DNA from 3 places in the Mesorhizobium sp. CA6 genome. Region 2 is predicted to be linked to each of the others. Evidence: predicted binding sites of a transcription regulator. Region 2 holds the regulator's gene; each other region holds the start of a gene.
The links. Region 2 encodes PhoB, which activates phosphate uptake and scavenging genes when phosphate is short. Its sites were predicted from a motif close to TGTCATNNANCTGTCAT; they were not measured.
Positions count from the first base shown of each region.

Region 1: a site for PhoB is predicted at 5,854-5,870, ahead of LB526_RS20805 (DUF1045 domain-containing protein). Genes of this name have one in related genera too.
Region 3: a site for PhoB is predicted at 5,621-5,637, ahead of LB526_RS24355 (PhoX family protein). Genes of this name have one in related genera too.

Region 1 is NZ_JAIUHI010000014.1:927-8,839, reverse strand. It holds gene LB526_RS20830 (bifunctional 5-dehydro-2-deoxygluconokinase/5-dehydro-2-deoxyphosphogluconate aldolase) at 1-1,469, shown strand, start outside; gene iolD (3D-(3,5/4)-trihydroxycyclohexane-1,2-dione acylhydrolase (decyclizing)) at 1,502-3,346, shown strand; gene iolE (myo-inosose-2 dehydratase) at 3,382-4,296, shown strand; gene LB526_RS20815 (DUF3329 domain-containing protein) at 4,361-4,573, shown strand; gene iolB (5-deoxy-glucuronate isomerase) at 4,951-5,763, shown strand; gene LB526_RS20805 (DUF1045 domain-containing protein) at 6,009-6,716, shown strand; gene LB526_RS20800 (alpha-D-ribose 1-methylphosphonate 5-triphosphate diphosphatase) at 6,839-7,913, shown strand, end outside.
Region 2 is NZ_JAIUHI010000007.1:12,662-20,574, forward strand. It holds gene LB526_RS12080 (CHASE domain-containing protein) at 1-145, opposite strand, end outside; gene LB526_RS12085 (ATP-binding cassette domain-containing protein) at 278-1,078, opposite strand; gene LB526_RS12090 (sugar ABC transporter permease) at 1,106-2,458, opposite strand; gene LB526_RS12095 (hypothetical protein) at 2,502-2,654, opposite strand; gene xylF (D-xylose ABC transporter substrate-binding protein) at 2,707-3,747, opposite strand; gene LB526_RS12105 (ROK family protein) at 4,016-5,257, shown strand; gene phoB (phosphate regulon transcriptional regulator PhoB) at 5,591-6,280, opposite strand; gene phoU (phosphate signaling complex protein PhoU) at 6,297-7,004, opposite strand; gene pstB (phosphate ABC transporter ATP-binding protein PstB) at 7,025-7,828, opposite strand; gene pstA (phosphate ABC transporter permease PstA) at 7,825-7,913, opposite strand, start outside.
Region 3 is NZ_JAIUHI010000018.1:82,693-90,605, reverse strand. It holds gene LB526_RS24390 (helix-turn-helix domain-containing protein) at 1-97, opposite strand, end outside; gene LB526_RS24385 (ATP/GTP-binding protein) at 211-1,068, shown strand; gene LB526_RS24380 (DMT family transporter) at 1,239-2,165, shown strand; gene LB526_RS24375 (SulP family inorganic anion transporter) at 2,175-3,896, opposite strand; gene LB526_RS24370 (helix-turn-helix domain-containing protein) at 4,030-4,299, opposite strand; gene LB526_RS24365 (phosphatase PAP2 family protein) at 4,390-5,091, opposite strand; gene LB526_RS24360 (hypothetical protein) at 5,110-5,448, opposite strand; gene LB526_RS24355 (PhoX family protein) at 5,701-7,698, shown strand; gene LB526_RS24350 (GNAT family N-acetyltransferase) at 7,753-7,913, opposite strand, start outside.

The sequences.
Region 1 (7,913 bases), on a different contig from region 2:
CCCAGCGCAAGGCGATCCGCCTGATGAAGGCCCGTGGTGGCAAGGTGGTGTTCGACATCGACTACCGCCCGAACCTTTGGGGCCTTGCCGGCCATGCCGAGGGCTTCGAGCGCTATGTCAAGTCGGACCGCGTCTCGGCGCAGCTGAAGACCGTGCTGCCGGATTGCGATCTCATCGTCGGCACCGAGGAAGAGATCATGATCGCTTCCGGCGCCGACGATTGCCTGAGCGCGCTGAAGACGATCCGCGCGCTGTCCTCGGCCACCATCGTGCTCAAGCGCGGCGCCAAGGGCTGCATCGTCTATGACGGCCCGATCAGCGAGGACCTCGAGGACGGCATCGTCGGCAAGGGTTTTCCGATCGAGATCTACAATGTGCTCGGAGCCGGCGACGCCTTCATGTCGGGCTTCCTGCGCGGCTGGCTCGGCGGCGAGAGCTTTGCCACCGCCGCGACCTGGGCCAATGCCTGCGGCGCCTTCGCCGTGTCGCGCCTGCTCTGCGCGCCGGAATACCCGACCTTCGAGGAGCTGCAGTTCTTTTTAAAGAACGGCAGCAAACACCTGGCGCTGCGCAAGGACGAGGCGATCAACCACGTCCACTGGGCAACGACGCGGCGGCGCGACATCCCCTCGCTGATGGCTTTGGCCTGCGATCATCGCGTCCAGTTGGAAGACGTGGCGGCCAGGGTTGGCGCCGACGTTGCGCGCATCCCCGATTTCAAGGTGCTCACCGTCAAGGCGGCGGCAAAGGTCGCCGCGGGCCGCGACGGTTATGGCATGCTGATCGACGAGAAATATGGCCGCGACGCCATGTTCGAATTCGCCCGCCATCCCTTCGCCTGGCTCGGCCGCCCGGTTGAGCTTCCGGGATCGCGGCCGCTGCGTTTCGAGTTTTCGCAGGATATCGGCTCGCAGCTCACCGAATGGCCTGTCGACCATTGCATCAAATGCCTATGCTTCTATCACCCGGACGACCCGGAAGCGCTGAAGAGCGAGCAGCAGCAGAAGCTGCGCGCGCTGTTCGAGGCGGCGCGGAAGGTCGGCCGCGAACTGCTGGTCGAGATCATCGCCGGCAAGCATGGCAAGCTCGACGACACCACCATTCCGCGCGCGCTTGAAGAGCTCTATGCGCTGGGCATCAAGCCGGACTGGTGGAAGCTCGAGCCGCAGGCTTCCGCAGGCGCCTGGGCGAAGATCGAACAGGTGATCGTCAGGAACGATCCTTGGTGCCGTGGCGTGGTGCTGCTCGGGCTGGAAGCGCCGCAGGACGAGCTGGTCGCGGCGTTTGCCGCCACCGCCAATGCGCCGATCGTCAAGGGCTTTGCCGTCGGCCGCACCATCTTCGTCAACGCCGCCGAACGATGGCTGGCCGGCAGGATGTCGGATGACGAGGCGATCGCCGACATGGCCGCGCGTTTCGAGCAGTTGACCGAGGCATGGCTTGCCGCGCGCGGCCGCAAGGCCGCATAACAAGACCGCTGAAGGACTGCGGAGGAGACACCATGAGCAAGACAATCCGCCTGACGATGGCGCAGGCGCTGACCCGCTTCCTCAGCGGGCAAATGACCGAGATCGACGGGAAGAAGGTGCCGATCTTCGGCGGCGTCTGGGCCATCTTCGGCCATGGCAATGTCGCGGGCATCGGCGAGGCGCTCTACCAGGTCCGCGACGAGCTGCCGACTTTCCGCGCCCATAACGAGCAGGCGATGGCGCATGCCGCGATTGCCTACGGCAAGGCGAACTTCCGCCGCCGCTTCATGGCCGCGACCTCTTCGATCGGCCCCGGCGCGCTGAACATGGTGACGGCGGCCGCGCTCGCGCATGTGAACCGGTTGCCCGTCCTGTTTTTGCCCGGCGATGTCTTCGCCAACCGCCTGCCCGACCCCGTGCTGCAGCAGGCCGAGGATTTCTCCGACGGCACGGCGAGCGTTAATGACTGCTTCCGGCCCGTATCGCGCTATTTCGACCGCATCACCCGGCCGGAGCAGATCATCCCGGCACTGAGTCGCGCCATGCAGGTGCTGACCGATCCGGCCGAATGCGGCCCGGTGACGCTGTCGCTCTGCCAGGACGTGCAGGCGGAGGCCTATGATTATCCCGAAAGCCTGTTCGCCGAGCGTGTCTGGACACCGCGCCGGCTGCGCCCGGACCGCAACGAGCTGGCGGCAGCCGTCGCGGCGCTGAAGGGCGCCAAGAAGCCGCTGGTGATCGCGGGCGGCGGGGTGCTGTATTCGCAGGCTTCGGACGAGCTCGCCAAGCTGGCGCAGGGCGCTGGCATTCCGGTCTGCGAGACACAGGGCGGCAAATCCTCGTTGCCCGACAACCATCCGCTCAACATGGCCGCCGTTGGCGTCACCGGCACGTCGGCCGCCAACCGGCTGGCGGAAGAGGCCGATGTCGTGCTTGCGGTCGGCACCAGGCTGCAGGATTTCACCACCGGCTCCTGGGCGCTGTTCAAGAATGCCGGCCGCACCATCATCGGCCTGAACACGCAAGGTTTCGACGCCGGCAAGCATTGGGCGCTGCCGCTGGTCGCCGACGCGGCCGAGGGCCTTGCCGAGCTGTCCGCCGCGCTGAAGGGCTGGAAGGCGCCGGCCGCGTGGACCGACAATGCATTGAAGGGCAAGACGGAGTGGCAGGCCGCCGCCGCCAAGGTGACGGCCTCGACCAACGCCGCCTATCCGTCCGATGCGCAAGTGATCGGCGCCGTGCAGCGCGCCATGGGCTCGGGCGTCACGATGCTGCATGCCGCGGGCGGTCTGCCCGGCGAATTGCACAAGCTCTGGCAGGCCGGCGCGCCGGGCTCCTACCATGCCGAATACGGCTTCTCGACCATGGGCTACGAGATCGCCGGCGGGCTCGGCGTCAAGATGGCGAAGCCCGACCAGGAGGTCGTCGTCATGGTCGGCGACGGCTCCTATCTGATGCTCAATTCCGAGATCGCCACTTCGGTGATGCTTGGCCTGAAGCTCACCATCGTTTTGCTCGACAATCGCGGCTATGGCTGCATCAACCGGCTGCAGATGGCGACCGGCGGCGCCAACTTCAACAACCTCTTGAAGGACGCCCGCCACGAGGTGATGCCTGACGTCGACTTCGCCGCGCACGCGGCAAGCTTAGGTGCCGTGGCCGAGAAGGTAGCGTCGATCGCCGAGCTGGAGACGGCACTGGCCAAGGCGAAGAAGAATGACAGGACGACGGTGCTGGTGATCGACACCGATCCGCTGGTGTCGACCGAGGCCGGCGGCCATTGGTGGGACGTCGCCGTGCCGGAAGTCTCGTCGCGACGCGAAGTCAACGCCGCGCGCAAGAAATATGAGGAAGCTGTGGGCAGCCGTAAGGGCTGAACCGGCTCGCAACGAACCGACATTGGAGTGACGACTTGAAAGCCAAACTGGGCATGTCCCCCATCGCATGGTGGAATGACGATCTCGTGGAATTGAGCGATGACGTGTCGCTGGAAGAATGCCTGCGCCAGTCGCGCTCGGCCGGCTTCACCGGTATGGAGATGGGCCGCCGCTTCCCCAATGATCCGAAGGTGATGCTGCCGATCCTGAAGGAGGCCGACGTCACGCTTTGCGGCGGCTGGTTCTCAGGCACGCTTGTCAACGAGGACATCTCCCGGAACAAGGACCGCATCCAGCCGATGATCGACCTGTTCAAGGCGGTCGATGCGCCCTGCATCGTCTATGGCGAGGTCGGCCGGTCCATCCAGGGCGACCGCTCCAAGCCTCTGGCCACCAAGCCGAAACTTTCCGCCGACGAGATGAAGGCTTATGGCCGGCGCGTCACCGAGTTCGGCGAGTGGTGCGCTGAGCAAGGCATGCCGCTCTCCTACCATCACCACATGGCGGCGGTGGTCGAGACCGAACCGGAGCTCGACGCCTTCATGCGCAACTCCGGCGAAGGCATTCCGCTGCTGCTCGATGCCGGCCATCTCGCCTTTGCCGGCGGCGACGTGCTGCGCGCCATTGACAATCACCACAAGCGCATCAACCACGTCCATGTGAAGGATGTTCGCATGGGCGTGATCGACAGGCTCGACCGCACGAAACAGTCCTTCCTCGACGCCGTGGCGCTCGGCGCCTTCACCGTGCCGGGCGACGGCTCACTCGACTTCGGGGCGATTGTCCAGCGTTTCGCCGATCATGGCTATGAAGGCTGGTTCGTGGTCGAGGCCGAGCAGGATCCGAAGAAGAACCCGCCGCTCAAGATGGCCCAGGTCGGCCACAAGGAACTTATGCGGGTGATGACGGCCGCCGGCTATACGGTCGAGACGCAGGGTTTTCCGGCCTGAGCAGTGGATTAGTCGGGGCGCCCGGTTTATCCGTTGTGCTTTGGGCAAATCCTGGATTGGCGCGATGAAAGACTATGAGCATCCCTTCTTCCGGCCGCTGTGGCGCCGTATCGCGGTCGTCGCGGTCTGCCTGGTCTGGTCGGTGATCGAATTCGCGTCCGGCACGCCGTTCTGGGGCGTCATCGCGCTGGGCTTCGCCGGCTATGCGGTGTGGCAGTTTTTCTATCTCTATAAGCCGATTGAGGAGAACAAGGCCGAACCCGGACCGAAGGAGTGACTAATTCATGGCTCAGAAGCGTCTACGGATCGGATACTGCGTGCATGGCGGATCGCATGCGTTGGCGATTAGCCGAAACGCCCCTCGCTTCGTCATCCTAGGGCGCAGCAAGGAGCGCAGCGACGTAGCGCAGACCCTAGGATCCATTCCGTGACTTCGAAGCAGCCGCTGCGGTACAGAATTCTGCTCCGCAGCGCCCTTCGATTGAGGTAACGGCATGGATTCTAGGGTCTCCGCTACGTCGCTGCGCTCCTGCTTCGCCCTAGAATGACGAAGTTTGGAGGCCTCGGCCAATCTCGAAGGTTGTGCTGGTTCTGTCAGCCGGCAAGATCTTTGATCCGCAACCAACGAAGGCCAACGGAATAGGAGAGACAAAAATGTCGAAACTGCTCGTCAAGGCCGACAAGGGCCACGGCCATGTCGCTCATGTCACGCCGCAAAGCGCCGGCTGGACCTATGTCGGTTTCGACCTGCATCGGCTTCGTCCGGGCGAGACGGTGTCCGGCAAAACCGGCGAGCGCGAGGTCTGCCTGGTGTTCGTCACCGGAAAGGGCAAGGCATCGGCCGGCGGCAAGGATCTCGGCCTGCTCGGCGAGCGCATGTCGCCCTTCGAAGGCAAGCCGTGGTCGGTCTATGTGCCGCAAGGCGCCGACTGGTCGGTGACCGCCGATACCGAGCTGGAACTCGCCGTCTGCTCGGCGCCTGGCCTCGGTGGCCGTCTGCCGGTGCGCGTCATCGGACCTGACGATCTCGGCCAGGAGGTGCGCGGCAAGGGCACCAACACGCGCTACGTCACCAACATCCTGCCCGAGGGCAAGCCGGCTGATTCGCTGCTGGTGGTCGAGGTGATCACGCCCGGCGGCCACACGTCGAGCTATCCGCCGCACAAGCACGACCAGGACAATCTGCCGGCCGAATCCTATCTCGAGGAGACCTATTATCACCGCCTCAACCCGCCGCAGGGCTTTGCCTTCCAACGCGTCTACACCGATGCCGACCGCAACGGCGTGCGCGAGCTGGACGAGGCGATGGCGATCGAGGACGGCGACGTCGTGCTGGTGCCCAAGGGCTATCATCCCTGCGCCGCCTGCCACGGCTACGATCTTTATTACCTCAACGTCATGGCCGGACCGAAGCGGACGTGGAAATTCCACAACGCGCCCGAGCATGAATGGCTGATGAAGGCCTGATCGACACGCCGGCAAAGCCGTTGGTCCAGCCCGGAAAAATCGTCGGCTAACGAGCTCCGTGCTGGACTTGCCTTCGAAAACCCACGAAAGCTTCGTCAATCCGTCATGGAAATCACCTATGGCAGCGGTTCCGGTGCATGTCGCCGCAAGCGCTCCGGCGTTTGGGCCACGACTTGCCAAGACAATGACTTGAAGCGCGTCGCATATTCCTTTGGGGCGCGCAGCGCGCTTGACGAGGAACGCCCATGCGCTACGCGATCTACTACACCCCGGGGCAGGACGAGAAGCTGGCGCGCATTGCCGCCAACTGGCTGGGCCGCGACCCGTTTGGCGCGGCGACGCGGCCGGTCGAGGCCGTAGGCGATCTGTCGGCCGCGGAAGTCGCTTTCCATACTGCCTCTGCCCGGCGCTACGGATTCCACGCGACCCTGAAAGCGCCGTTCCGGCTGGCGCCGGACGAGACGGAAGCCTCGCTGCGCGCCGCGCTCGACGCTTTCGCCGAGGCGACGCCGCCTGTGATCATCCCGCGTCTGGTCGTCGGCCAAATCGACGGCTTTTTCGCGCTGGTGCCGGAAGCGCAGTTCGCGCCGCTCAACGATTTCGCCGGCGAGGTGGTGCGCGCCTTCGATCCGTTCCGCGCGCCGCTGACCGAGGCCGAGATCGAGCGCCGCAGCCCCGATGCGCTGAAGCCGGACGAGTTTCGCAACCTTTGCCAATGGGGCTATCCTTACGTCTTTGACACGTTCCGCTTCCACATGACGCTGTCGGGGCGGGTCGGGCCACAGGAAAGCCCACGTCTTCGTGCAGCGATCGACGGCCTGTTCGCCGACGTGCTGCGGCAGCCCGTGCCGGTGGATGCGCTGACATTGTTCGTCGAAAGCGAGCCCGGCGCCCCGTTCATGGTGCTTTCCCATCATGCGCTTGGCCGCAGCCCCGCCCGCAAGACCGCATAGGACGGATCCGCGGAAACGCTGAACCGCCCTATCTTTTTGTTTACGCAATTCCGGACGGAAAACCGCAAAGCACTTTTCCTGGAATTGCTCTGAAACGACTGCTTGAGATAGGACCGCCCGAGATGACCGCCGAAACCGTTCTCACCAATGCCCGCATCGTGTTGCCCGACGAAATCGTCAAGGGCTCGCTGTTGTTGCGCGACGGCCTGATTGCCGCCGTCGAGCCCGGTGCCGTCCGCGCCGGCGAGGACATGGGCGGCGATTACATCATCCCGGGTCTCGTCGAGCTGCACACCGATCACCTCGAAGGTCATTACGCGCCGCGCCCGAAAGTGCGCTGGAACCCGATCGCCGCCGTGCTTGCCCATGACGCCCAGGTCGCGACCGCCGGCATCACCACGGTGCTCGACGCCCTGCGCGTCGGCATGGACGAGGATGCCGACCTGAAATCCGACGACGTTCGCAAGCTGGCCGACGCCATCGAGGACAGCGTGCGCCAGGATCGGCTCAGGGCCGACCATTTCATCCACCTGCGTTGCGAGGTCTCGGCGCCGGACTGCCTCGAGGCTTTCGCCAATTTCGAGACCGACGAGCGGGTTAAGCTCGCCTCGCTGATGGACCATGCGCCCGGACAGCGCCAGTTCGTCAACCTCGAGACCTATGCCTATTACTACCAGCGCAAGCTGAAGCTGACGGACCGCGACTTCCAGAAATTCTGCGAGAAGCGGATGGCCGAATCGGCCCGCAATTCCGGTCCGAACCGCGTCTTCATCTCGGCCGCCTGCCAGGAGCGCGGCATCGTGCTGGCGAGCCATGACGACGCGACCGCCGGCCATGTCGACGAGGCGATCGAGCAGGGCGTGCGCGTCGCCGAGTTCCCGACGACAGAAGAGGCGGCCAAGGCCTCGAAAGCCGCGGGCCTCGGGGTGCTGATGGGCGCGCCGAACGTCATGCGCGGCGCCTCGCATTCCGGCAATGTCTCGGCGCGCACGCTTGCCGCCGACGGCCTGCTGGACATCCTTTCATCCGACTACATCCCCTTCAGCCTGATCCAGTCGGCCTTCTTCCTCGGCGATGTCGTCGAGGGCATCTCGCTACCGCAGGCGGTCGCGATGGTCTCGAAGAACCCGGCCGAAGCGATCGGCCTCGCCGACCGCGGCGTCATCGAGCCCGGCCGCCGTGCCGACCTGGTGCGGG
Region 2 (7,913 bases):
TCTCGATGCGGTTGAGCGCGTCGTCTGCCGTGCCCTCGAACTTGATCCGCGCCGCCTCCTGCGTCGCGAAATAGGCGAACCCTGCCATGGTCAGGCTGACCAGCGCGACGGCGACAAAGGCAAGGATCGGAAAGAGCTTCTTCAAATCAAGGATGCGGCCCGTGGACGGTCGACGATCTTTATGGGCAAGTCTCGGCGCCAACACAATGGCGCGGTCAAACCATCACCGCGCTTGGTACATCACGCAGCCGTTAATTAGTCGGCTACCAGTTCGACTTCATGCCGCGATTTTCAGCGCCCCCGGGCCCGGAATGGCGCCCGGCGGGCATTTGCCCAAAATGATCATGCCGAGCACCTCGTCTTGGGTAAGATCGGTGGTGCGCGCGGTGCCAACCACCTGGCCGTTCTTCATCACGCAGACGCGGTCGGCGAGCTCGAACACGTCGTGGATGTCGTGGCTGATCAGGAAGATGCCGATGCCGTCGGCCTTGAGCTGCTTGACCAGTTCGCCGACCTGCGCCGTCTCTTGCGGGCCGAGCGCCGCCGTCGGCTCGTCCATGATCAGGATACGGGCGTTGAACAGGATCGCGCGCGCGATCGCCACCGACTGCCGCTGTCCGCCCGACAGCTTGATAACCGGCTCCTTGAAGCGCTGGAAACGCGGATTGAGCCGGCCCATCACCTTGCGCGCCTCGGCTTCCATGGCGACGTCGTCGAGCGTGCCCCAACCCGTCATCAGCTCGCGGCCGAGGAAGAGATTGGCCGCGGCATCGACATTGTCGGCCAGCGCCAGCGTCTGATAGATCGTCTCGACGCCGTATTTCTTGGCGTCGCGCGGATTGGAGATCGAAGCCTCCTCGCCATTGATGAATATCTGCCCGCTGTCGCGCTTATAGGCGCCGGACAGGATCTTGATCAGCGTCGATTTGCCGGCGCCATTGTGACCGAGCAGCGCCATCACTTCGCCGGGGAAAAGATCGACGGATGCGTCGTCGACGGCGCGGATGCCGCCGAAGGCGATCGAAACGTTGCGCATGTCGACCAGCGGAACGCCGGCGGGAGCGGTCTTGTCAGCCATGATCCCTTTCCTCCCTATAGTCCTTGCTCAGACGCGCTTGCGATAGAGGGTGTCGAGCCACACCGCGACGACGAGCACGGCGCCCACGACGATGCTCTGCAGCGGTGAATCGACGCCGAGCAGCACCATGCCGGATTGCAGCGACTGCATCAGCAATGCGCCCAGCATGGCGCCGAGCACCGTTCCGGAACCGCCTGCGAGCGACGTGCCGCCGATGACCGCCGCGGCGATGACCAGCAGTTCATCCAGCGTCCCCAGCGCGTTTGTCGAGGAGTTCTGCCTGGCCGACGAGATCGCCGCCGCGATCGTCGCCAGCACGCCCATGATCATGAACACCTTCATGGTGATCCAGCGCGTGTTGATGCCGGCAAGATTGGCGGCTTCCGGATTGCCGCCGATGGCAAAGACGTAGCGGCCGAATCTAGTGCGCTTGGTGACGAAGGTCATGATCAGGCCGACGGCGACCGCCATCAGCACCGGAATGGCGATGCCGTGCGCGATGAACAGCCCGCCTTCGGGCACGGTGATGTTGTTGGCCGCGGCGTAGCGGTTCACGATGCCGACCGGCCACGGATAGGAGTTGGCGAGCCACACCGCGCCCAGGATGACCGCGCAGGTGACCGTGGCAAGCAGCGTCTCGGCCCAGACCGGACGCAGCGGGAAGCGGAAGCGCTTGCGCTGCACGCGGCCGTTGAAATGCATGAAGATAACCGCCAGGCAGGCGACGATGCCGACGGCCCAGCTCCATTTGGCGCCGATCGAGCCCGCCGGGCCGCCGCCCATCAACTGGAACGTGGCGTCGAGCGGCGCAACGGTCTGACCGCTGGTGACCCACCAGGCAGCGCCCCGCCATACCAGCAATCCGCCGAGCGTGACGATGAAGGCCGGCACTTCGAGATAGGCGATAACGAAGCCCTGGAAGGCGCCGATGATGAGGCCGAGCGCCAGGCCGATCAGCAACGCCAGAACCCAGATCCAGGGGTTTCCCAGTTCAAGCCCGACGAAGCGAACCAGGAAATGCGCCTGGGCAAAGCCCATGACCATGCCGATCAGCCCTTCGGCCGACCCGACCGACAGGTCGATGTTGCGCATGACGATGACGAGCACCATGCCGGAGGCCATGATCGCCACGGCCGAAGACTGAACCGACAGGTTCCAGAGATTGCGCGGCGTCAGGAACGTGCGGCTGTCGAAGTCGAGCGGGTTGACGCCAAGCCGCAGGCTGGAAATCACATGCAGCCCGATCCAGATGAGGAGCAGCGCGCCGATCATGCCCAGCATGCGGGTGTCGAGCTCGGTCGCCTTCAGGAACCGGGCAACAGTGCCGAGTTCCGACGCGCGCGCGGTGTCCGCCGGTTGGGTAGACGTCGTGTCGGTCATGATTTCCTCCCACGGGCTTGCCGTCTGGCGCGGATGCCGGAACTCAGCTGGAAGCTATCCGCCTGAGGCAGAACGGCAAAATCTTTTGAAAACGCCGCGGCTTTTTTGAAAACGCCGCGGCTTTAAGGCAATCCCAGGAAAGTGCGTAGCGGTTTTCCGTCCGGGATTGCGGCAACAAAAACCAGGAGCGGTTCATTGAACCGCTCCTGGCCGCGGCGCAGGTGTTTTTGATCGAACGTCGGCAAGGCTCAGTTGCAGACCTGGACGCTGCCGGCGGGCACGCCCGCGCAGACCTCGTCCTTCTTGATCCAGCCGGCGTCGATGACGACGTTGAGGTTGTCCTTGGTGATCGCGACCGGCGTCAGGAACAGCGACTTGACGGTGTTGCCGCCGGGCGTCGTGAAGTCCTTGGCGCCGGCGATGTCGCCCATCTTCTTGCCGTCGGCGAGCTGCGAGGCGATCTCGGCGGCGTTCTTGCCGAGCTCGCGCGCGTCTTTCCACACCGACACGGTCTGCGTGCCGAGCGCGATGCGGTTGAGCGCCGCGTGGTCGCCGTCCTGGCCCGAGACCGGCACGGTGCCGGCCAGCCCCTGCGCCGTCAGCGCCGCGACAACGCCGCCGGCGGTGCCGTCATTGGCAGCCACGACCGCGTCGACCTTGTTGTCGTTGGCGGTCAGGAACTGCTCCATGTTCTTCTGCGCGTTGGCAGGCAGCCAGCCGTCCGTGTAGGCCTCGCCGACATTCTTGATCTTGCCGCTGTCGATGGCGTCCTTCAGGACTTCCATGGAGCCCGCGAACAGGAAGTCGGCGTTCGGATCGGAGCCCGAGCCCTTGATGAAGACATAGTTGCCTTCCGGCTTGGCCTTGAACACCTCGCGGGCCTGCATGCGCCCGACTTCCTTGTTGTCGAAGGTCAGGTAGAACACGTCCTTGTTCTCAATCAGGCGGTCATAGCCGACGACCGGGATTCCTTCATCGAGCGCCTTCTGCACCGCCGGGCCGATTGCCGAGGCATCCTGCGCCAGGATGATCAGCGCGTTGGCGCCCTGCGAGATCAGGCTTTCGACGTCGGTCAGCTGCTTGCCCGGATTGGACTGCGCGTCGGCCGAAATATACTTGTCGCCGGCGGCCTCGATGGCGGCCTTCATCGCTGCTTCGTCGGTCTTCCAGCGCTCTTCCTGGAAATTCGACCACGACACGCCGATCACCTTGTCCTTCGCCTCGGCGACAGACGCCAGCGTCAGCGACATGGCAACGCCCGCCAGAATGGCGGCTGCAAATTTCTTCATGATATCCTCCCTGCGCCCGTGCGGCGCGACCCAGACTGGCCCGAAGGCCGGCACAGAGGCTTTTTTTCGAGCCTCAAAAAAATAGTGGTCCAGCACAACAGCGCTGTCAACCGAGATTCTGATGGGTTTTGACGGGCTCAGGCATTTTTTTCGGTATCCGCAATAAATAATGACATGGCCCCTGGCTTCTGCCACAATCCCTAGCGTGTCAGCGACAGGCCATGGCATTATCACAAGGCCGCGATGACCGGGGAGGACGTGCGAAACGATGTCGGTCGGAATCCGCCACGACGATTTGCGCCGGCGCAACCGCGCCATGGTGATTTCGGCGGTACGCCGCGCCGGTCAGCCATCACGGACCGAAATTGCCGCCACCACCGGGCTCAGCCACTCGACCATTTCGGCGATCTCCGCCGACCTGATCCAGGAGGGCATTCTCACCGAAAGCAAGGCCAGCGAGCCGACGGCGTTGAAGCGCGGCCGGCCGCAGATCGGCCTGGCGCTGAACCCTGAAGCCGCCGCGGTGCTGACCGTGGTGTTGTCGCTGAACTTCCTGTCGGTCGCCGTGATCGATTATGCCGGTCAGGTTGTTGCCGAGGAGCAGCAGCGCCTGGACACGCTTGTCATGCCCCGCGACGAGCTGATCGGCGAATGCGTGGCGATCGTGCGGCGCCGGCTGCAGGATCCCGACCTCGACGTTGGCAGCGTCGCCCGCATCGCCATGGGCATTCAGGGCATCACCGATTCTAATGCACGCGCCATGCTCTGGTCGCCGATAACGCCGCTGACCGACATTCCTTTCGCCGACATCCTAGAGAAGGAGTTCGGCATCTCCGCCACCATGGAGAACGACTGCAACATGATGGCGGTGGCGCTGCAATGGCGCGACCCGGAGCGCTATCGTGACGACTTCATCGCCATCCTGTTGTCGCACGGCATCGGCATGGGTCTCGTGCTCAAAGGTGCGCTGTTCACCGGCACGCATTCCTCCGGCGGCGAGTTCGGCCACATGATCCACCGCCCGGGCGGGGCGCTTTGCCGCTGCGGCCGCCGCGGCTGCGTCGAGGCATATGCCGGCAATTACGCGATCTGGCGCAGCGCCATGAAAATGAGCGAGGACGCCGAGCCGGTCGACGTCGGCGACGCCGACATGCGGGCCCTTGCCGCGAAGGCGCGCGAGAGGGACGGCCCCGAACGGAAGGCTTACCGCCGGGCCGGCGAAGCGCTTGGTTTCAGTCTCGGCAGCCTGTTCGCCCTCATCGACCCGGCGCCCGTCGCAATGGTCGGCGTCAGCGCGGCCGCCTTCGACCTGATCGAGCCGGCGCTGCGCGAGGCGATCGCCCAGACGGCCGGCGGCCAGCACTCCGAATCGATCTCCTTCGACACCGAGCCGAACGAGTTGCCGCTGATCCGCGAAGGCTGCGCCATGCGCGCGCTGACCTTCGTCGACCAGGAGATTTTCGCGCCGGGAGGCCAGGCAAGAGCGGGGACGGGAAAGAACGTGGCCTGAGGCAGCCTTGAAGAGGTCCGGGGACAGCAGCAGACGCTTGAAATTAGCGAAGGGAAGGCCCCGCAGCTTCGTCATTCCAGGGCGGAGCAGGAGCGAAGCTCCGTCGCGGAGACCCTGGAATCCATGCCGCTACCTCACGCGTCGAGCGCAGCGGCACAGAATTCTGGACTGTCGCAACGCATCGACATCACGGAATGGATCCTCGGGTCTGCGCTGCGTCGCTGCGCTCCTTGCTCCGCCCGTGGATGACGAAGCACAAGCGTCTCGACTAATCGCCAATGCACGCGATCCGATGCTGGAGACAGAATCCGTCAGCGGCTCGGCGCCTTACTCCTAATCTTCCCTGATCGCGTAACCAGCCCCACGGATGGTGCGGATGACATCCGGCATGCGGCCGTTGTTGACCGCCTTGCGCAGGCGGCCGACATGGACGTCGACGGTGCGTTCGTCGATATAGATCGTCTCGCCCCACACATTGTCGAGCAGCTGGCTGCGCGAGAACACCCGGCCGGGATGACGCATCATGAATTCCAGCAGCCGGAACTCGGTCGGGCCGAGCCTGATCTCGCTCTTCTTGCGGTAGACACGGTGCGACTCGCGGTCGAGCACGATGTCGCCGACCTTGAGCACGCTGGACAGCACCTCCGGCTTGGCGCGGCGCAGCAGTGCCTTGACGCGCGCCATGAACTCCGGCGTCGAGAACGGCTTGACCAGATAGTCGTCGGCGCCGGTCGAAAGGCCGCGCACGCGGTCGCTTTCCTCGCCCCGCGCCGTCAGCATGATGATCGGCAGCCGCTCGGTCTCGGGCCGCATCCTGAGGCGCCGGCAGAGCTCGATGCCGGAAACCGCCGGCACCATCCAGTCGAGCACGAGCAGGTCGGGAACGTTTTCCTGAAGGCGGATTTCGGCCTCGTCGCCGCGGGTCACCACTTCGACCTGGTAACCCTCGGATTCGAGATTGTAGCGGAGCAGCACCCCAAGCGGCTCCTCGTCCTCCACCACCATGATGCGTGGCGCGATCATTGGCAGATACCCTTCGTCAGGCCGCCGGCGCCGACATTGTCGTCTCGTCCTGCTTGGGACGATTCGCGGGCAATTGCGTGCCGGTCAGCACATAATAGGCGTTCTCGGCAATGTTGGTCACATGGTCGCCGATGCGCTCGAGATTCTTGGCGCAGAACAGAAGATGCGTGCAGGCGGTGATGTTGCGCGGGTCTTCCATCATGTAGGTCAGGAGCTCCCGGAAGACGGATGTGTATTTGACGTCGATGCGCTCGTCGTCGTTGCGAAGCTTGGCCAGCGCCGTGGCGTCGCCCACCGTATATTCCTGGATCACGGCCTGGACCTGGATCAGCACCAGCTGCGCCATGGAATCGATCGAATGCGTGAGGTCGCGCGGCGCGGCGCTGACGCCGACCGAGCCGACGCGCTTGGCGATGTTCTTGGCGAGGTCGCCGATGCGCTCGAGGTCGCCCGCCATGCGGATCGAGCCGACCACGTTGCGCAGGTCGTCGGCCATCGGCTGGCGCTTGGCGATCAGCGTGATGGCACGGTCGTCGAGCTCGCGCTGGCGCGCGTCCATGATGGCATCGTCGGAAACGACGCGCTGCGCCATGGCATTGTCGGTCTCGAGCAGGGCCTTGGTCGAAGCGCCGACCATGGAGGCTGCGAGATCGCCCATGTCGTTGATGAGCCGGCTGATCTGCCTCAGATCCTCGTCGAAGGAAGCGACGGTATGTTCGGCCATGATGATGTCCTCGTATGAGCTCAGCCGAAGCGGCCGGTGATGTAGTCCTGCGTGCGCTTTTCGCGGGGCGAGGTGAAGATCTTCTCGGTCCGGTCGAACTCCACCAGCTCGCCCAGATACATGAACGCGGTCTGCCGCGACACGCGCGCCGCCTGCTGCATGTTGTGGGTGACGATGACGATCGTGTAGTCGGCCTGCAGCTCGTCGATCAGTTCCTCGATCTTGGCGGTCGACAGCGGATCGAGCGCCGAGGCCGGCTCGTCGAGCAGGATGACCTCGGGCTTCACCGCAACGGTACGGGCGATGCACAGGCGCTGCTGCTGGCCGCCCGAGAGGCTGAGGCCGCTGGCGTTGAGCTTGTCCTTGACCTCGTTCCAGAGTGCTGCGCGCTTCAGCGCCTGCTCGACGCGGCTGTCCATCTCGGCCTTGCTGATCTTCTCATAGAGCCTGACGCCGAAAGCGATGTTCTCGTAGATCGACATCGGGAACGGCGTCGGCTTCTGGAACACCATGCCGATCTTGGTGCGCAGCAGGTTGAGGTCCTGCGAGCGGTCGAGGATGTTCTTGCCGTCGAGCAGCACCTGGCCCTCGGCGCTCTGTTTCGGATAGAGCTCGTAGATGCGGTTGAGCACGCGCAGCAGCGTCGACTTCCCGCAGCCCGACGGGCCGATGAAGGCGGTCACGCTGCGCTCGGGCAGGGACAGGTTGATGTCCTTCAGCGCCTTCGACTGGCCATAGTAGAAATTGAGGTTCTTGACCTCGATCTTGGCCTTCTCGACGGTCGTATCGGCTGCGTTCAGGTCGGTGGACAACATCGGTTTCATCTGTCCTCTCTGCGTCCGGTTAGGCTGCGGGCGATGATGCTCAGCCCGAGAACCGTCAGGGTGATTATGAGTGCGCCCGTCCAGG
Region 3 (7,913 bases), on a different contig from region 2:
TCGGCTCGGAAACGCCCATGCGCTCGGCCAGCGTCCGGTAGGTCAGGCCCTTGGCCTTCAGCGTCCGTTTCAGCGCCTCGAAGATCGGACCGTTCATGGACTGCGCCTCATTCGTGCGAATTGGTATTGAATTGCGATACTAGTCCTGTTCCGGCTTCCCGGAAAGTATCGGAAAGCCTAGCTCTCTGCCGTCATCACCGGAGAGCACCCATGAAACACCTCATCGCTTCAACCGTCTTCGCCGCCATCGGCGCTGTGTCCGCCGTGCAGGCCGGCGAGCTCTGGCGGGCCACCGGCTTCGAGCAGCCGGAATCCGCGCTGGTCGATGCCGCCCACAACCGGATCATCGTCTCCAACATCGTCGGCAATCCGGGCGCGGCGGACGGCAATGGCTATTTGTCGCTCTTGTCGATGGACGGCAAGGTCATCTCTCGCCGCTGGGTGGACGGCATGGACGCGCCCAAGGGCATGGCGATCGCCGGCGGCAAGCTCTACGCCGCCGACATCACCAAGGTGCGCGTCGTCGATCTCGCCAGCGGCAGACTGGTCGAGACCATCGATGTGCCCGGCGCCGTTTTTCTCAACGACATGACCGCCGACAGTGCCGGCAAGGTCTATGTCAGCGACATGCTGGCCGACACGATCTACCGCATCGACGGCGACAGGCCGGAGCTGTTCGTCAAGGATGCGCTGCTCGCCTCGCCGAATGGCGTGTTCGCCGATGGCGGCAGGCTGATCGCCGCGTCCTGGGGCAAGGGCATCAACAGGACCGATTTCAGCACCGCCGAGCCCGGCGGCCTGCTGTCGGTCGACCTTGCCACGAAGAAGATCACGCCGCTGCCCGGGGCCCAAAAATTCGCCGATCTCGACGGCGTCATCGCCATTGGCGACACCATCTACGCCACCGCCTACATGACCGGCACGCTCTACAGCTACAAGCCCGGCGGCGCGCCGACGGTGGTAGCGCAGTTCAAGCCGGGCAGCGCCGATATCGGCACGGACGGCAAGGCGGCCATCTATGTGCCGTTGATGGGCGAGGGCAAGGTCGCGGCGCTGTCCCTGGATTGAGCATGTCGCGGCGGAGAAGCATTGCAACGCCGGCGGGACAGCGTTTCGCATCTCGGCACTCAGCGATGAGGCGAGCTTTTCGCCTCGCCGCTCGATATTGGACCGCCATGTCGGTGCGGCTGCCATCTGGTTTCGCCACCCGCTCCGGACTATTCGGCGGCAACCCTCATGTGAGCAAAGCCGTGAACACATCCAGCCTGAACGGCGCCGTTTCACCGACGATCCCGGTGCTCGCCTGCGCGCTGGCGATCTTCCTGCTGTCGGGCATGGATGCGGCGATGAAGTCGCTGGTCATCGCGGTCGGCGTCTACAATACGGTGCTATGGCGCAGCATGGTCGCGATCGTGGTCGCGGGCGCGGCCTGGTCGACGGGGCCACGCTCGAAACCGACCCTCCCGGTGCTCGGTCTGCATGCGCTGCGCGCGGTCATTGTCGGCATCGTCCTAGTCTCGTTCTTCTGGGGTCTCGCCAGGCTGCCGCTCGCCGAGGCCATAGGCCTGAGCTTCGTCGCGCCGTTGTTTGCGCTTTTCCTCGCCGCATTGCTGCTGGGCGAGCGCATAAGGCGGCAGGCGGTGTGGGCGTCGCTGGCCGGCATCGCGGGCGTCTTGATCATACTGGCCGGCCAGTTCGGGCAGGCAGGCCATTCGCAGGATGCGCTTTTGGGCACGGTCGCCGTGCTCGTATCGACGGTCTTCTACGGCTACAATCTGATCCTCGCCCGGCGACAGGCGCTTCTGGCCAAGCCGGTCGAGATCATGCTGTTCCAGAATATCTTCGTCGGGATCATCCTTGGTTGCGCAGCGCCTTGGCTTGCCGTCGCTCTGCCGAGAGAACTTTGGCTCCCCTTGGCAGGCGTGACAATGCTGTCGCTCGCCGGCCAATTCCTGATGAGTTGGTCCTACGCCCGTGCCGAAGCGCAATATCTCATCCCGACAGAATACTCGGCCTTCATCTGGGCGATCGCGCTTGGCTGGTTCTTCTTCGGTGAGAAGGTGGCCTGGACCACGCTGGCGGGCGCATGTCTCATCGTCGCCGGCTGCCTGATCGCCGCACGAGCCAGCCCCAAGCTTGCCGAGCCGATCGAAGCGACGGTTTGAGCAGGGCGCCTACGCCGTCTCCGCTTTTCCGCCCAGTTGCGCCCGCGCGTCACGGATCGAGGCTGCATAGGTCACCAGCGGCCGCTTGACGCCATGGCTTATCAGGGTGCGCCTGACTTGCGACGAGGCGCCCGCGATGATGAAGCGTCCTCCGGCGCGCCTTGCGTTGTTCGCGGTGCTTTCGATGACGTTTGCCGCGGTCGAATCGAGGAAGGGCACCGCCGAGCAATCGAGGATGAAGTTCCTGCGCTGGTCGGCGATACGGTCCAGCACGGTCGCGATCGTTGCCGCAGCGCCGAAGAAGAACGCCCCCGATATGCGATAGATGACAGTATCAGGATCGGTGGCGGCGGCGAGGTCATAGGCAACGCGCCCGCCATTTGCGTCGTCGGCGCGGTCCTCCATCACCGGCGGGACATGCGCCTCCACCTCGACCGAACGCGCCATCCGCCCGATGAACAGCAGAGCGCCCAGCGCAAAGCCGATCACGATGCCGGTGGTGAGGTCGCGGAAGATGACAAGTCCGAAAGTGACCAGAAGCACCAGGGCGTCGCCCCAGGACGATCGGATCAGCGCCAGGAAGGCGGGCTTCTCCACCATGTTCCAGGCCACCGTGGCCAGCACCCCGGCGAGCGCCGCCAGCGGGATGTAGCTGGCAAGCGGCGCAGCCACCAGCATGAACAGCAGCAGGAAGGCGGAATGGAATATTCCCGACAACGGTCCATGCGCGCCCGCGCGGATGTTGGTCGCCGTGCGCGCGATCAGTCCAGTCACGCAGATCCCGCCGAACAGCGCCGAGCCGATATTGGCGATGCCCTGTGCCACCAGTTCGCAGTTGGAGCGGTGCCGTCGTCCGGTCATACCGTCCGCGACCACGGCGGAAAGCAGCGATTCGATTGCTCCGAGCAGAGCGAAGGAAATTGCGTCGGGCACCACGGAGACGAGCTTCTGCGCATCCAGCGCCGGAAGAGCCGGATCCGGTAACATCCGCGGAATGCCGCCGAATTGCGTTCCGATCGTCTCTACGGGAAGACCGAGAAGCGTCGTCGCCAGCGAGGCCGCAGTCACCGCGATCAGGAGGCCCGGCCACGAAGGGCGCCAGCGCTTCATGGCCACGATGATCCCTATCGTCAGCGCGGCGAGCGCAATGGCCGCCGGATTTGCCGTTCGGGCCGCCTTGCCGAGCGCGATAAGCCGCGGCAGCAGGTCGCCTGGCTCCTTGCCTGGCAGCGTCAGGCCGAACAGGTCGTGCAACTGGCTGGACAGGATGATGATGGCGATGCCCGCAGTGAAACCCACCGTCACCGGATAGGGAATGAACTTCACATAGGCGCCGAGCCTGAGATAGCCGGCCGCGAGCAGGAAGACGCCGGCCATGAGCATTGCCAGGATCAGTCCGTCGACACCGTGCCGGTCGACCGTCGAGGCCACGACCACGATGAAGGCGCCGGCGGGCCCGCCGATCTGGAAACGGCTGCCGCCAAGCGTGCCGACGATGAAACCGCCGATGATCGCCGTAAACAGTCCGCGCTCGGGCTCCACATGCGAGGCGATCGCGATCGCCATCGACAGCGGCAACGCCACGATGGCGACTGTCAGGCCGGCGATCACATCCGCCCTCAGCTGCTTGAGGTGGTAGCCCTCGCGCAGCACCGTCACCAGCTTTGGTGTGAACAGCTCGGCGAAGGTCGGCCGTGCTTGGTGGTGAATTGCCCGCCGCGCCTGATCCATGAACTGCTTCCGCTCCACAGGGCGGCGGGATCGTCGGCTGGACGTCGGCGGTCGCCGTCGCGATAAAACCGTTGCGACGCCGCATCGCTGCCCGAAAACCGGCAACGGTTCCCGAGACGGACACGGTTGCGGCTCAGCCCTGCGGGTTCTGCGCCACGGTGGCCTTGAGGCGCACGCCCCTGCCGCCGCGTTCGCTGGTCTGGTTCTCGCCGATCAATTCCACCCCGACCTCATCGAGGGCATGGATGACCTTCATCAGCGTGTCAACGACGCCTCGCACGACGCCCTCGCTCGCTTCCATACGCTGTATCGTCGGAAGCGAAACGCCGGCGCGCTCGGCAAGCGTTCGCTGGTCGATACCGGCCAACGCCCTTGCGGCGCGCATCTGCGCAGCAGTGATCATCGGCCAGAACCTTTGTCTGAGTCTGCGATATCAATGGATAATACAAGCATAGTGATGTTTCAAGCGTCATTTATGTAGATGGGACATCGGTTATTCGCTATCCTTGACGACTTTGCGTCGCTGCAGCAGCCGCGCCGCAAGCCAGCACAGCATGGCCCAGGCAAAACCTGCGCACCAGCCTGCAAGCACGTCGGAGGGCCAATGCACTCCGAGATAGACGCGGCTGGCGCCGACCAGCACGGTGGTGAGCACAGCAAAGCCGAGCACGAAGACCTTGGTCGTCCGGTCCGGCAGGAAGCGGGCCGCCAGCGAGCCTAGCGTCAGATAGGTCACGGCCGACAGCATGGCATGCCCGCTGGGGAATGAGAGCGAGGTCTCGGTGACGAGATGCGAGACGAGATCGGGCCGCGGCCGGTCGACCTCGAGCTTGAGCAGGCTGGAGAGCGCTTGCCCGCCGGCGACGGCCGCGAACATGAACAGGGCTGTCGAGGGCCTGCGGATCAGGAGCAGATAGGCGATCGTCGCCGTCGTGATCAGCGCCAGCACGGCCGTGCTGCCCAGCGCGGTGATGTCGCGCACCGCGCCCTCCAGCCAAAGCGGGCCGATCGGGCTATCCGGCTGCCCGGCGCGGCGGAAGGCGAGCAGGATCTCCGTATCGAAGGTATGCGGCGTCGTGGCGCGCGCCACCTCCATGAGTTCCACCAGGCCCCACAGCCCGCCGGCGATCACCAGCCCAGCCAGCAGCACCGGGAATTCCAACCTGTTGAGGAGCGCGTTGGCGGTCGATTTCATTCGAGCCCTCAGGTCCAGCTACAGCCGCTGCATATAGGGCCCGAGCGTGATCAGCGCGACCGCGGCGATCGCCAGCACCATGCCGATCGCCTGCAAGGCATTGAGCCGTTCGCCGAAGAAGGCGAGCGCCACGACATTGACCGCGACGAGCTGGATCACCGCCGATAGGCTGAACGATACCGACATGCCGAACTCGCGCACCAGTCTCAGCATGATCAGATTGCCGGCCGAGTAGAGCGCCAGCGTCAAAAGGAGCTTGGCCAAGCTCGGCGCCATCCCCCATTGCTTGGCCGCCGTCGCCGCCAGCAGGAATATCACGGTCGAAATGCCGAGCTGCGCCAGTCCCCAGAAACTCACCTTGCCGTCCCTTTTTTGAAGCGCCGTCGCCACGCCGGCCAGCCCTTGTTTCCGAAGCGGGCGATGCCGTCAAGCTGACCGCAGCGAAGCGCGGGCGCTCAAGGGACTGAAGCCGGGTGTCGCAAAAGCCGCCGCGAGCCGGCAAACAACTATTGCGGTTCTATCACGGCAGTGTCACGAAAATGTGATGGGCGCGCTTTAGGGGTCGAAAGGTCAAAATCCCCAGCCACTCAGAAGCCAGAGGACAAACTCATGACCGTGACCCCTGAGACCCGTTTCCGGACCAGCCAGCTCGAGGAAAATGACGGCCCGCCGGTCAACCCGACCGACAACAGCACCATGGGCGAGATCATCGCCGCGCGTTTCTCGCGCCGCGGCTTTCTCATGGGTTCGCTGGCCGTGTCGGCCATCGCCGCCACCGTCAGCCCGCTGGCGCTGATTGCGGCCGACGAGGCGCGCGCCGCTGAGGCTTCGGCCTTCAAGTTCGACGAGCTCGAAGCCGGCATCGACGACAAGCACCATGTCGCGCCCGGCTATGACGCCGACGTGCTGTTGCGCTGGGGCGATCCGCTGTTTGCCGATTCCCCCGACTTCGATCCGCTGAAGCAGTCGGCCGAAGCCCAGGCAAGACAGTTCGGCTACAACAACGACTATGTCGGCTATATTCCGATCGACGGCTCGGCCGAGCACGGCCTTTTGGTCGTCAACCACGAATACACCAACCCGCATCTGATGTTCCCCGGCATCGTCTCGGTCGTCGAGAAGGACGGCAAGAAGAAGGCCGAGGTGGCGCCGCTCTCGAAGGAGCAGGTCGATGTCGAGATGGCCGCGCATGGCGGCACCATCGTCGAGATCCGCAAGCAAGGCGGCAAATGGCAAGTGGTGCGCGACGGCAAGCTCAACCGCCGCATCATGTCGACCACCGAGATGGCGCTGTCCGGCCCGGTCGCCGGCCATGACCGCGTCAGGACCAATGCGGACCCGTCCGGCACCAAGGTCTTCGGCACGCTCAACAATTGCGCCGGCGGCGTCACGCCCTGGGGCACCTATGTGATGGCCGAGGAGAACATCCACGGCTATTTCTCGGGCGAATTGCCGGAGGGTCACAAGGAAGCCGCTAATTACAAGCGCCTCGGCATTCCGGAAGGCGCTTATGAGTGGGGCGCGCATTACGACCGCTTCAACCTTGCCAAGGAGCCGAACGAGCCCAATCGCTTCGGCTGGATCGTCGAGGTCGACGTCAACGATCCGAACTCGGTGCCTAGAAAGCGCACCGCCATGGGCCGCTTCAAGCATGAGGGTGCCGAGTCGATCGTCGCCAAGGACGGCCGCGTCGTTTTCTATCTCGGCGACGACGAGCGCTTCGACTATATCTACAAATTCGTCACCGCCGGCACGTTCAACCCCAATGACCGCGCCGCCAACATGAACCTGCTCGACGACGGCACGCTGCATGTCGCCAAATTCGCCGAGGACGGCTCGGTCGAATGGATGCCGATCGTTTTCGGTCAAGGCCCGCTGACGGCGGAGAACGGTTTTGCTTCCCAGGCCGACGTTCTCATCGAGACGCGCCGCGCCGCCGACCTGCTCGGCGCCACCAAGATGGACCGGCCGGAGGACATCCAGCCCAATGCCGGCAACGGCAAGGTCTATGTCATGCTGACCAACAATTCCAAGCGCAAGGCCGAGCAGGTCGACGCCGCCAATCCGCGCGCCGAGAACGCTTTCGGCCACATCATCGAGATCGTCGAGGACGGCGGCGATTTCGCCGCCACCAAGGGCAAATGGGAAGTGCTGTTGAAATGCGGCGATCCGTCCGTTGCCGATGTCGGCGCCACTTTCTCGACCGCGACCACCGCCCATGGCTGGTTCGGCATGCCGGACAATTGCGCCGTCGATTCCGCCGGGCGCCTGTGGGTCGCCACCGACGGCCAGGGCCCGAAGGCCACCGGCCGCACCGACGGCCTCTGGGCCGTCGATACCGAGGGTGCCGCGCGGGCAACGTCGAAACTGTTCTTCCGCGTGCCGATCGGCGCCGAAATGTGCGGTCCGCTGTTCGCGCCCGACGACCAGACGGCTTTCGTCGCCGTCCAGCACCCGGGCGACGGTGGCGAGGACTGGGAAGGGTTCGGCCGCCCGTCCTATTACGAGGACCCGTCGACCCGCTGGCCGGACTTCAAGCCGGACATGCCGGTGCGGCCGTCCGTCGTTGCGATTACGAAGCAGGGCGGCGGCAAGATCGCGGTGTGACCTCTTGTAGCTGAGACGTCGAGAGGGAGGATTTCGATCAAATCCTCCCTTTCGTCACTCCGCGCGTTGGACCATGGCCATGTTCATCTTGCTTCTCAAGCGGAAGCCGATGGACTCGTAAAGCCTGATCGCCGCAGCGTTGCTGTCATAGGCGTGCAGGTATGGAACCTCGCCGCGTGCCGCGATCCGGCCGGCGACGAACACCGACAGCAGGC